3 linked regions of the Pseudonocardia sediminis genome follow. The protein of the gene in region 2 interacts with the protein of the main gene of each other region in a pairwise test. Links are inferred from orthologs where the notes say so. Each region holds a gene or a part of one and is shown on either strand. Other genes may lie near its edges. The genes, in order: dnaN, dnaE and EV383_RS28865.

Region 1 (3,092 bases), 2.2 Mb from region 2 along the record:
CCGGGGGCACCGGTCGGGCCCGACGCCTTCACCGCGTGCCCGCCGAACTGGTGGCGCAGCGCCGCGACCGCCTTCATCGCGGGCGACTCGTCCTGGCGCGAGGAGAACCGCGCGAACAGCGCCGCGGAGATCACCGGCAGCGGCACGGCGTGGCGGATCGCCTCCTCCAGCGTCCACCGGCCCTCCCCGGAGTCGTCGACGTACCCCTCCAGCTCGGAGAGGTCGGCGTCCTGGCGCAACGCGTTGACCAGCAGGTCCAGCAGCCAGGAACGGACGACGGTGCCGCGCGACCACGCCTGCACGACGGCCGGGACGTCGGTGATCAGCTCGGTGGCCTGCATCAGCTCGAAGCCCTCGGCGTAGGCCTGCATCAGGCCGTACTCGATGCCGTTGTGGACCATCTTCGAGAAGTGCCCGGCGCCGACCGGACCGGCGTGCGCGAAGCCCTCCTCGCGCGGACCCTCCGGCCGGAGCGCGTCGAAGATCGGCATGGCCTGGGCGATGTGCTCGTCGGAGCCGCCGGCCATCAGGCCGTAGCCGTTGTCCTTGCCCCAGATGCCGCCGGAGACTCCGCAGTCGACGTAGCCGATGCCCTTCGCGTCGAGCAGCTCGGCGTTCGGGCCGTCGTCGGTGTAGCGGGAGTTGCCGCCGTCGATCACCAGGTCACCGGCCGACAGGGTCTGCGACAGCGTCGTCACGGTGCTGCGGGTGGGGTCGCCCGAGGGGACCATCACCCAGACCACGCGCGGCGAGGTCAGTGCCGCGGCCAGCTCGTCGAGGGAACCGACGTCGCTGACCTCGGGCCGCGGGTCGTACCCGACGACCTCGTGTCCCGCCGCGCGCAACCGGTCCCGCATGTTGCCGCCCATGCGGCCGAGACCGATCAGTCCGATCTGCACGAGTTCCCCTCTCCCCACGCTCGTCCGGCCCGACGGAAATCGACGGGCCGCGGTCCGGGCACAGTCTCGTCCCGGCCGGACGGGCCCGCTCAGCCGGGGAGGCGGACCGGCATCAGCAGGTGCAGGTAACCGGACTTTTCCGGCGGCGTGGCCTCGGCGTCGTCGGCGGCCGGCGGCGGGACCGGGCGGACCAGGGCCGGCCGGTTCGGCGTGGTGAACGTCAGCTGCGCGCGGTCGGTGTGCAGCTGGCCGAGCGCGTCGAGCAGGTAGCCCGGGTTGAACGCGATGGTCAGCGGGTTGCCGTCCAGCGTGCAGGGGAGTTCCTCCTCGGCGCTGCCGACGTCGTCCCCGCCGGCGGCCAGGCGCAGCCCGTCCTCGCCGAACTCCAGCCGGATCTGGGCGACCCGGTCGGCCACCAGCGACACGCGCTTGATCGCCTCGACCAGCGCGGACACCTCGAGCTCCGCGGCGGTGGTGTGCTCGGCCGGGATCAGCTGGCGGAACCGCGGGAACTCCGCGTCGAGCAGCCGGCTCGTCGAGCGGCGCCCGCCACCGGTGAGCCCGAGCATCCCGTCGCCGGCCGACAGCGCGATCTCCACGGTGCCGGACCCCGCGAGCGTCTTGGCCACCTCGGCCAGCGTCTTCGCCGGGATCAGCACGGCGGTGGAGATCGAGGCGTCCTCGGGTACCCACTCCAGCTCGCGCACGGCGAGCCGGAACCGGTCGGTGGCGGCCAGGGTCAGCTGCGTGCCCTCGATCTCGAGGCGGATGCCGGTGAGCATCGGCAGCGTGTCGTCCCGGCCGGCCGCGACGGCGACCTGGGCCACGGCGGCGGCCAGCTGGCCGGCGTCGACGGACCCGGCGCGCTGGGGCATGGACGGCAGCTGCGGGTAGTCCTCGACCGGCATCGTCGGGAGGCTGAACCGGCTGTTGCCGCAGTTGATCGTGGCGCGGGACCCGTCGACGACGAGGTCGACCGGCTTCGACGGCAGCGCGCGGGTGATGTCGGCCAGGAGCCGTCCGGAGACCAGCATCCGGCCGGGCTCGCCGACCGTGGCGTCGAGCTCGACACGGGCCGAGGTCTCGTAGTCGAAGCCGGAGACGGTCAGACGCTCGTCGGACTCGCCCTCGCCGGACTGGATGAGCACGCCACCGAGCACCGGCACCGGTGGACGGGCCGGGAGGCTGCGGGCCACCCAGGCGGCCGCGTCCGCAAGGACGTCGCGTTCGACCCGGAACTTCATGGCAGCGGGAACCCTTCCCCGGTGGAGCGTCGAGAGCCGGCCAGGAGACCGGTCTGCGACGGGTGGACAGGTGGTGCGGGTGCCGATGACGGCACCGACGAACGGGACGAGGACGAGCCGACCGGATCCCGATGTCGGGACCCCAGGTTCGCCGAGGGCCAACCGTAGAGGCTCCGGCCGACACTTTCCACGCCGCCCTGACCGTGGTCACGGCTGACCCTGTGTGCCCGATCGGGGCGGTGCTTCCTCACCTGTCCACGTGCTTGTTCTTCTCTTAGAAACTTCTGGAGAGAGAAACCGTAGTAGTAATAAGTCCTGTGCACAGTGTGGATGGAGGACGTCTGCGCTGGTCAGCAGGCCGCGTCGGCTGTGCACCCACCCCTGGGACGGATCGTGGGCAGCTTCGCGCGGCGGTGGACCGAGCCGGTTGTGCCCGACCTGTCCCGGATCTGTCCCCGGGGTGGACCGGAGTTGTCCCCAGATTCACGGCCGTCCGTCCACCGGTCCCGGCGCAACAATCCACAGAGTTGTCCCCAGATGTGGGTGGAAGCGTGTCGGATCTTCCACCGAGGGTGATGGGGACGCGGTGTCGATCGGGAGGTCACCGCGCTGCCGGAACTCACAATTGCCACACCTGTCACAGCAATGTCGACGGAGAGTGACCGTGTGCTGGGCGAAGTCGATCAGCCCGATCACGGCCCGTGCGCCGAACGCCCTCTACCGGACGTCGAGCGGAACGTGTCGGAGCGACACGCCGTGGGAATCCGTTCATCCCCGATGGGGATCGAGATCACGGCCCGGCAACGGCCGTCGCGGCCGGGCGGTCGCGTTCCGGGACCGGCTCAGAGCCCCGCTGAGGCCCTGGCGCGGTGATGTCCGTGTGGGTGGCACGGGAGAGGCGGAGGTCGCGGCTCGTGACCGGCCGGAACCGGACGAACAGGCGCTCTGA
Region 2 (4,220 bases):
CCTCGTCGACCCGGACGGGCTGTTCGCCGAACCCGAGTACGACCTCGGGGTGCTGATGCGCGAGGACCCCGTGGAACTGATGGCGCAGGGCCCGCACCGGCGGGCCCACGACCTCGCCCGCGCCACCGGGTGCGACCCGGTGGCGGTCTGGGAGTGGGGTGTGGCCGAGCGGGTCGCGACCGGCCTGGTCGCCACCGCGATCGGCCTGCAACCGGTCGGGGCGCAGATGCTCGACGCGGCCGCGACGATCGCCGCCGGGCCCGACCGGGACCTCTGACGCCGGTCCCCCGGCGCCGCCCGCTCCCCCGGCGCCGGCAGCGGACGGGCAGGCCGGCGGACCCGCGGGCTCAGCCCAGGCAGCCCGGGCCGAGCAGGGCCTTCAGGTCGCCCATCAGCGCCGAGGTGTTGGTGACCTTGAGCCGGTCGTCGAGCTTGAGCATCGTGGTCTTGGTGCCGTAGACCAGCGCCAGGTGCACCTCGGAGGTGCCCGGGTGGTGGGTCAGCACCTCCTTGAGCGCGGCGACCCGCTCCGGGGTGCACAGCTCGGTGCGCAGGCTGACCCGGAACGGCAGGCCCGCCTCCCCCGCACCCTGCAGCTCCGGCACGGCGAGGTCGTTCGCGATCAGCGACACCCGGTCGTCGCGCTTGTTGACCCGGCCCTTGACCAGCACGATCGCGTCCTCGGCCACGTCCACGCCGACCACCTGGTAGGCGCGCGGGAAGAACAGCACCTCGACGCCGCCGACCAGGTCCTCGATCTGCGCCGACGCCCACGGCTCGCCGTTCTTGTTCACCCGGCGGTTGACGTTGGCCAGGATGCCGCCGACGGTGACCTGCGCACCCTCGGGGACCGTCCCGTCGATGATGGCGGAGATCGGGGTGTCGGCCTTCGCCGCGAGGGACTGCTCGAACCCCTGCAGCGGGTGCCCGGAGACGTAGAGCCCGAGCATCTCCCGCTCGACCGCGAGACGGTGCTTGGAGTCCCACTCCTCGGTCGGGACCTTGACGTCGAAGATCCCGCCGAGCTCGTCGCCGCCGTCCGAGGTGCCGTCCATGGAGCCGAACAGGTCGAACTGCCCCATCGAGGCGGCCTTCTTCGTGCTCATGACGGCGTCGATCGCGTCGGCGTGCACGAGCAGCAGGCCCTTGCGGGTGTGCCCGAGCGAGTCGAACGCGCCGGCCTTGATCAGCGACTCGATGACCTTCTTGTTGCAGACCACCGCGTCGACCTTGCGCAGGAAGTCGGAGAAGTCGGCGAACTCCCCCTTCTCCCGGCGCGCGGCCACGATCGCGTCGACGACGTTGAACCCGACGTTGCGGATCGCGCCGAGGCCGAACCGGATGTCCGTGCCGACCGGGGCGAAGTTGCGCACCGACTCGTTGACGTCGGGCGGCATGACGGTGATCCCCATCCGCCGGCACTCGGCGAGGTAGATCGCGGCCTTGTCCTTGTCGTCGCGCACCGAGGTGAGCACCGCGGCCATGTACTCGGCCGGGTAGTTGGCCTTGAGGTAGGCCGTCCAGTAGGACACGACACCGTAGGCCGCCGAGTGCGCGCGGTTGAACGCGTAGTCGGAGAACGGGAGCAGGATGTCCCAGAGCGTCTTGACCGCGGCCGCGGAGTAGCCGTTGTCCTTCATGCCCTGGGCGAAGCCGTCGTACTCCTTGTCCAGGATCTCCTTCTTCTTCTTGCCCATCGCCCGGCGCAGCAGGTCCGCCTTGCCGAGGGAGTACCCGGCGAGCACCTGGGCGATCGACATGACCTGTTCCTGGTAGACGATCAGGCCGAACGTCTCGCCGAGGACCTCCTTGAGCGGCTCGGCCAGCTCCGGGTGGATCGGCGTGATCTCCTGACGGCCGTTCTTGCGGTCGGCGTAGTCGTTGTGTGCGTTCGCGCCCATCGGGCCCGGCCGGTAGAGCGCGCCGACCGCGGAGATGTGCTCGAACTCGGTCGGGGCCATCCGGCGCAGCAGGTCGCGCATCGGGCCGCCGTCGAGCTGGAACACCCCGAGCGTGTCCCCGCGGGAGAGCAGCTCGTAGGTGGTGGTGTCGTCGAGCTCGAGGTGGTCGAGGTCGAGCGTCGGCTTGCCGTTGAGCTCGATGTTCTCCAGCGCGTCGTCGATGATCGTCAGGTTGCGCAGGCCCAGGAAGTCCATCTTGAGCAGCCCGAGCGTCTCGCAGGCGCCCATGTCGAACTGCGTGATGATCGCGCCGTCGGCCTCGCGGCGCTGGATCGGGATGACGTCGAGCAGCGGCTTCGCCGACATGATCACACCGGCCGCGTGCACGCCCCACTGGCGCTTGAGGCCCTCCAGGCCGCGCGCGGTGTCGATGATCTCCTTGACCTGCGGGTCCGCCTCGTAGAGCGCGCGCACCTCGGTCGCCTCGGAGTACCGCTTGTGCGACGGGTCGAACACCCCCGACAGCGGGATGTCCTTGCCCATCACCGCGGGCGGCATCGCCTTGGTGATCCGGTCGGCCACCGAGTAGCCGGGCTGGCCGAACAGCACCCGCGCCGAGTCCTTGATCGCGGCCTTCGCCTTGATCGTGGAGTAGGTGATGATCTGGGCGATCCGGTCCTCGCCGTACTTCTCGGTGGTGTAGCGGATCATCTCGCCGCGCCGGCGCTCGTCGAAGTCCATGTCGATGTCGGGCATGGAGATGCGGTCCGGGTTCAGGAACCGCTCGAAGATCAGCTTGTGCCGGATCGGGTCGAGGTCGGTGATGCCCAGCGCGTAGGCGACCAGCGAGCCGGCCGCCGACCCGCGGCCGGGGCCGCACCGGATGCCGACCGACTTGGCGTGCTGGATGAGGTCCGCGGTGACCAGGAAGTAGCCGGGGTAGCCCATCTTCATGATGACGCCGAGCTCGTAGGTCGCCTGCTGGCGGTACTGCTCGGTGATGCCGTTCGGGAAACGCTGGTGCATCCCCCGCTCGACCTCCTTGACCAGCCAGGACTCCTCGGTCTCGCCCTCGGGCACCGGGGCCTGGGGCTGCAGGTCCTGGCCCTCGGTGAAGTCGACCTGGACGCGCTCGGCGACGAGCAGCGTGTTGTCGCAGGCCTCCGGGTGGATCGGGTCCCACAGACCGCGCATCTCGGCGGCGGACTTGAGGTAGAAGTCCTGCGCGTCGAACTTGAAGCGGTTCGGGTCGTTCATGGTCTTGCCGGTCTGCACGCAGAGGAGCACCTCGTGCGCCTTGGTGTCGTCCGGGTAGGTGTAGTGCAGGTCGTTCGTGGCCAGGCCCGGCAGGTCGAGCTTCTTCTTCAGCGCGAAGAGGTCCTCCTGGACCCGCTTCTCGATCTCGATGCCGTGGTCCATCAGCTCGCAGAAGAAGTTGTCCTTGCCGAAGATGTCGCGGTAGTCGCTCGCGGCCTGGCAGGCACCGTCGAAGTCGTTCTGCTGGAGCAGGCGCGCGACCTCGCCGGACGGGCAGCCGGTGGTCGCGATGATCCCCTTGCCGTAGCGCTCGAGCAGCTCACGGTCCATACGGGGCTTGTAGTAGTACCCCTCGAGGCTGGCCAGCGAGGAGAGCCGGAAGAGGTTGTGCATCCCCTCGGTGTTCTCGGCCAGCAGCGTCATGTGGGTGTACATGAGGTCGGGGTTGTCGCTGTTGCGCCCGAGGCTGCCGTCGAGCGAGACGCGCTTGCGCTCGTGCCGCGACCCGGGCGCGAGGTAGCCCTCCATGCCGATGATCGGCTTGACCCCGGCCGCCTTCGCCTTGCGCCAGAACTCGTAGGCGCCGTAGACGTTGCCGTGGTCGGTCATCGCGATCGCGGACTGGCCCATCTTCTGGGCCTCGGAGAACAGGTCGTCCAGTCGCGCGGCCCCGTCGAGCATCGAGAACTCGGTGTGGGTGTGCAGGTGGACGAACCCGTCGTTCGAGGTACCGCTGACCGCTGCCATGTGTGTTCCAGGCTCCCTTCACGCGCCCTGGGAAGACGCGGTACGACAACTCCCGCGACCCCGTGACCTGGGAGGGAACGTGTCCGGCGTCGGCGCGGTGGGGTCCGCGCCGGACCGGTCACGGTGGGATTCCCTCCGCAGCGTCCACGGGGTCGACGTGAGGACCAGACTAGCTCCGGGCACCGACAGTTCCGCCTACCCGGGCACCGGGGAGGTGAACCCCCAGCTCACCGCGCCGGGGCGTGTCGGACCCGCCTCCGGGCGGGTCCCCCGACCCGCCTCGGGCCCCGTCCCGGGACCCGTCGCGGGCCCGCC
Region 3 (2,954 bases), 4.0 Mb from region 2 along the record:
GTCGGCCCTGCCCGCGGTGCTGAGCGTCGTCGTGACGGCGGTGCGGGCGCGGCGGCTGAACGGGGTCGGCATGGTCGTCCTCGGCTCGATCGCGGTCGGTATCGGCACGTCGCTGCTCAGCGGTGACCCGCGCTTCGCCGTCGCCCGCGACGCGCTGCCCGGTGCGGTGTTCGCCCTGGTCCTGGCCGGGTCGTTGCTCGTCGGCGGGCGCCCGCTGCTGTTCCACCTGATCCGCGCGACGGGCGAGACCTACCGTCCGGGCCTGCGCGCGCTGATGGACCACCAGTGGTCGGTCAACCCGGCGTACCGGACGGCGTTGCGCCGGGCGACGGCCGTCGGTGCCGCGGTGATGGCGATCGAGGTCGGCGTGCGGCTGCTCGCGGCGGCGACGCTGCCCGTGGCCGTGGCGATGCCGCTGCTGCAGGTCCAGTCGTTCGTCGTCTGGGCCGGGCTGATCCTGCTGCTGCGCCGCACGATGATCCGGGCCGCCCGCAGCGGCGCCCCGGACGCCGAGCGGCACGTCAGTGCTTGATGATCATGTGGCGACGACGGTGTGGTGCCGTTCGGCACCCGGGCTCAGGCCTCGAGCAGCTGTTTGAGCCGTGCCAGGTCGGCCGTGACCGTCGCGGCGTCGCGTTCGAACTCGGTGTCGGCGACGCCGTCGGCCCGGCGCAGGCTGAACACGATCTCGGCGCCGTCCGGGTGGGCCGTCACGCGCAGCGGGTTGTGCGTCACCTCGCCCGAGGGCAGCTCGACGTCGTGGTCGAGCACGCCCCACTCGTTGGCCGGGGCGAACGTGACGGTGACCGTGCCCATCGGCGACTCGGCCCGCCACCGCCCGTCGACGTACTCGACGCTCCCGCTCAGGCCCGCGGCCCAGCGGGGCAGGTTCTCCGGGTCGGAGGCGAACGCGTAGACGGCGGCCGGATCGGTGCCGATCACGGTGCTGATGTGGCGGCTCATGCGGTCCATCCTGGTCGCCGCGGCACGGTCCGTCGTGAACGGATCGGACAGTCCGGCCTCCGCGCTCAGGCCTTGCCGCGCAGCCCCGACAGGCGCTCGACGGCCTCGGTGAGCACCTCGTCGCGCTTGCAGAACGCGAACCGCACCAGCGGGCGCATCGCCTCCGCGCCCTCCGGCGTGCCGGCGAACACCGACACCGGCACCGCCGCCACCCCGCACAGCTCGGGCAGCCTGTAGGCCAGGTCGAAGCCGTCATCGAAGCCGAGCGGGCGGGCGTCGACCACCACGAAGTACGTGCCGTGGGTGGCGAACACGTCGAACCCGGCGGCACGCAGGCCGTCGGAGAGCAGGTCGCGCTTGCGGCTCAGGTCGCTGATGACGCCGGCGTAGAACGCGTCGTCGAGGGCCAGCGCGTTGGCGACGGCCGGCTGCAGCGGGGCGCCGCCGTGGAACGTCAGGAACTGCTTGACCGTCCGCGCCGCGCCGACCAGCTCCGGCGGGCCGTGCACCCAGCCGACCTTCCAGCCCGTCACCGAGAACGTCTTGCCGGCCGAGGAGATCGTCAGCGTGCGCTCGGCCATCCCGGGCAGCGTGGCCATCGGGACGTGCGGGGTGCCGTCGAACGTCATGTGCTCGTAGACCTCGTCGGTCACCACGACGGCGTCGAACTCGGCGGCGAGCTCCCCGATCAGCGTGAGCTGCTCCCGCGAGAACACCGCCCCGGTCGGGTTGTGCGGTGTGTTGACGAGCACGACCTTCGTCCGCGACGAGAACGCCGCGCGCAGCTCGTCGGGGTCGAAGGCGAAGTCCGGGGCGTCGTGAGAGGAGCGCATGCGGAACGAACCCGGGTGGAGCCGCACCGTGCGTAGGGTCGCGCCGGACAGCGCGACCGAGGCGGCGTAGGAGTCGTAGTAGGGCTCGAACGTGACGACCTCGTCCCCGGCCGTGCACAGCCCGAGCAGCGTCGACGCGATCGCCTCGGTGGCGCCGACGGTGACCAGCACGTCCGCCGGGTCGACGTCGAGGTCGTAGAACCGCTTCCGGTGCGCGGCGACGGCCTCGCGCAGCTCGATCATGCCGGGGCCGGGCGGGTACTGGTTGCGTCCGGCGTCGGTGATGTTGCGCGCGGCGTCGGCCAGCAGCGACGCCGGGCCGTCGGTGTCCGGGAAGCCCTGCCCGAGGTTGATCGCCCCGGTCTCGACGGCCAGGCGCGAGATCTCCGTGAAGATCGTCGAGGTGAACGGGCGCATGCGCTCGACCAGCATGCGCCCGACCCTAGCCGCGCCCGGCCGCCCTCCGCCGGTCAGTGCCGCCGTCAGTGCCGCCGCCGGTGCCGTCCTCAGTGCCGCTTCGCCCGCTCGGCCTTCTCCTGCTTGGCCGAGACGACCTGGACCTTGTCGCCGATCTGCAGGTAGTCGAACCAGGCCTTGGCGTCCGCCGGGTTCAGGTGCACGCAGCCGCCCGACGAGCGGTTCGGGCTGCCGCTGTGGAAGGCGATCCCGCCGTCCTCGAAGAACACCGACTGCGGCATCGGGGCGGGCGCACCGTTGGGCAGGCGCGATTCCTGGCTCTTGTGGTTCGCGTCCTTGCGATAGACGCGCAGCGAGTGCCCGATCGGGGTCGCCTCACCGTTCCCGCCGGTCGCGACCGGGACCGGGCCGCGCAGGATCTTGCCGTTCCTGAACAGCCACGCCCGCTGCGAGTCCAGGTCCACGCACGCCTTCGCGGTGACCGTGCACGGGGTGCCCGGGACGAGCGCCTCCTTGTACGCGGCCTCCGCGGCGGGGGAACCCGCCAGCGCGGTCCCGGCGAGCACCACGCCGGCCGTCGCGACCAGACCGGCGATGGTGGCCCGGCGGCGGCCTCGGATGCGGCGGTTGTCGCTCATGGAACTCCTCGAACTCCTCGCTCGGGGCGCGAGCGGTGGCCCGTCCCCCGAAGAGTCGACGCCTCGGGTGTGGCCGGGTTGCCCGCGATCTGCGAGCCCGGCG

Evidence for each region.
Region 1: the proteins of dnaE (region 2) and dnaN interact in binary tests that used the Escherichia coli proteins (3 or more experiments, as listed by UniProt). The link is inferred for Pseudonocardia sediminis from one-to-one orthologs.
Region 3: the proteins of dnaE (region 2) and EV383_RS28865 interact in binary tests that used the Escherichia coli proteins (3 or more experiments, as listed by UniProt). The link is inferred for Pseudonocardia sediminis from one-to-one orthologs.

The regions. Positions count from the first base shown.
Region 1 is NZ_SHKL01000001.1:26,124-29,215, reverse strand. Bases 67-3,009 are described here. They hold dnaN (DNA polymerase III subunit beta), read right to left. Parts: upstream 2,144-3,009; coding sequence 989-2,143; downstream 67-988. Other genes in these bases: gnd (phosphogluconate dehydrogenase (NAD(+)-dependent, decarboxylating)), read right to left, coding at 67-899. Outside these bases: more of gnd, read right to left, coding at 1-66. UniProt on the Escherichia coli protein: Confers DNA tethering and processivity to DNA polymerases and other proteins. Acts as a clamp, forming a ring around DNA (a reaction catalyzed by the clamp-loading complex) which diffuses in an ATP-independent manner freely and bidirectionally along dsDNA.
Region 2 is NZ_SHKL01000001.1:2,194,581-2,198,800, reverse strand. The notes cover bases 148-4,218. They hold dnaE (DNA polymerase III subunit alpha), read right to left. Parts: upstream 3,906-4,218; coding sequence 348-3,905; downstream 148-347. Other genes in these bases: EV383_RS10250 (aminoglycoside phosphotransferase family protein), read left to right, coding at 148-277. In the rest of the region: more of EV383_RS10250, read left to right, coding at 1-147. UniProt on the Escherichia coli protein: DNA polymerase III is a complex, multichain enzyme responsible for most of the replicative synthesis in bacteria. This DNA polymerase also exhibits 3' to 5' exonuclease activity. The alpha chain is the DNA polymerase catalytic subunit.
Region 3 is NZ_SHKL01000001.1:6,168,042-6,170,995, forward strand. The notes cover bases 129-2,933. They hold EV383_RS28865 (pyridoxal phosphate-dependent aminotransferase), read right to left. Parts: upstream 2,229-2,933; coding sequence 1,029-2,228; downstream 129-1,028. Other genes in these bases: EV383_RS28855 (VC0807 family protein), read left to right, coding at 129-532; EV383_RS28860 (SRPBCC family protein), read right to left, coding at 577-963; EV383_RS28870 (L,D-transpeptidase), read right to left, coding at 2,303-2,851. In the rest of the region: more of EV383_RS28855, read left to right, coding at 1-128. UniProt on the Escherichia coli protein: Shows aminotransferase activity with methionine and histidine as substrates, and to a lesser extent also with phenylalanine.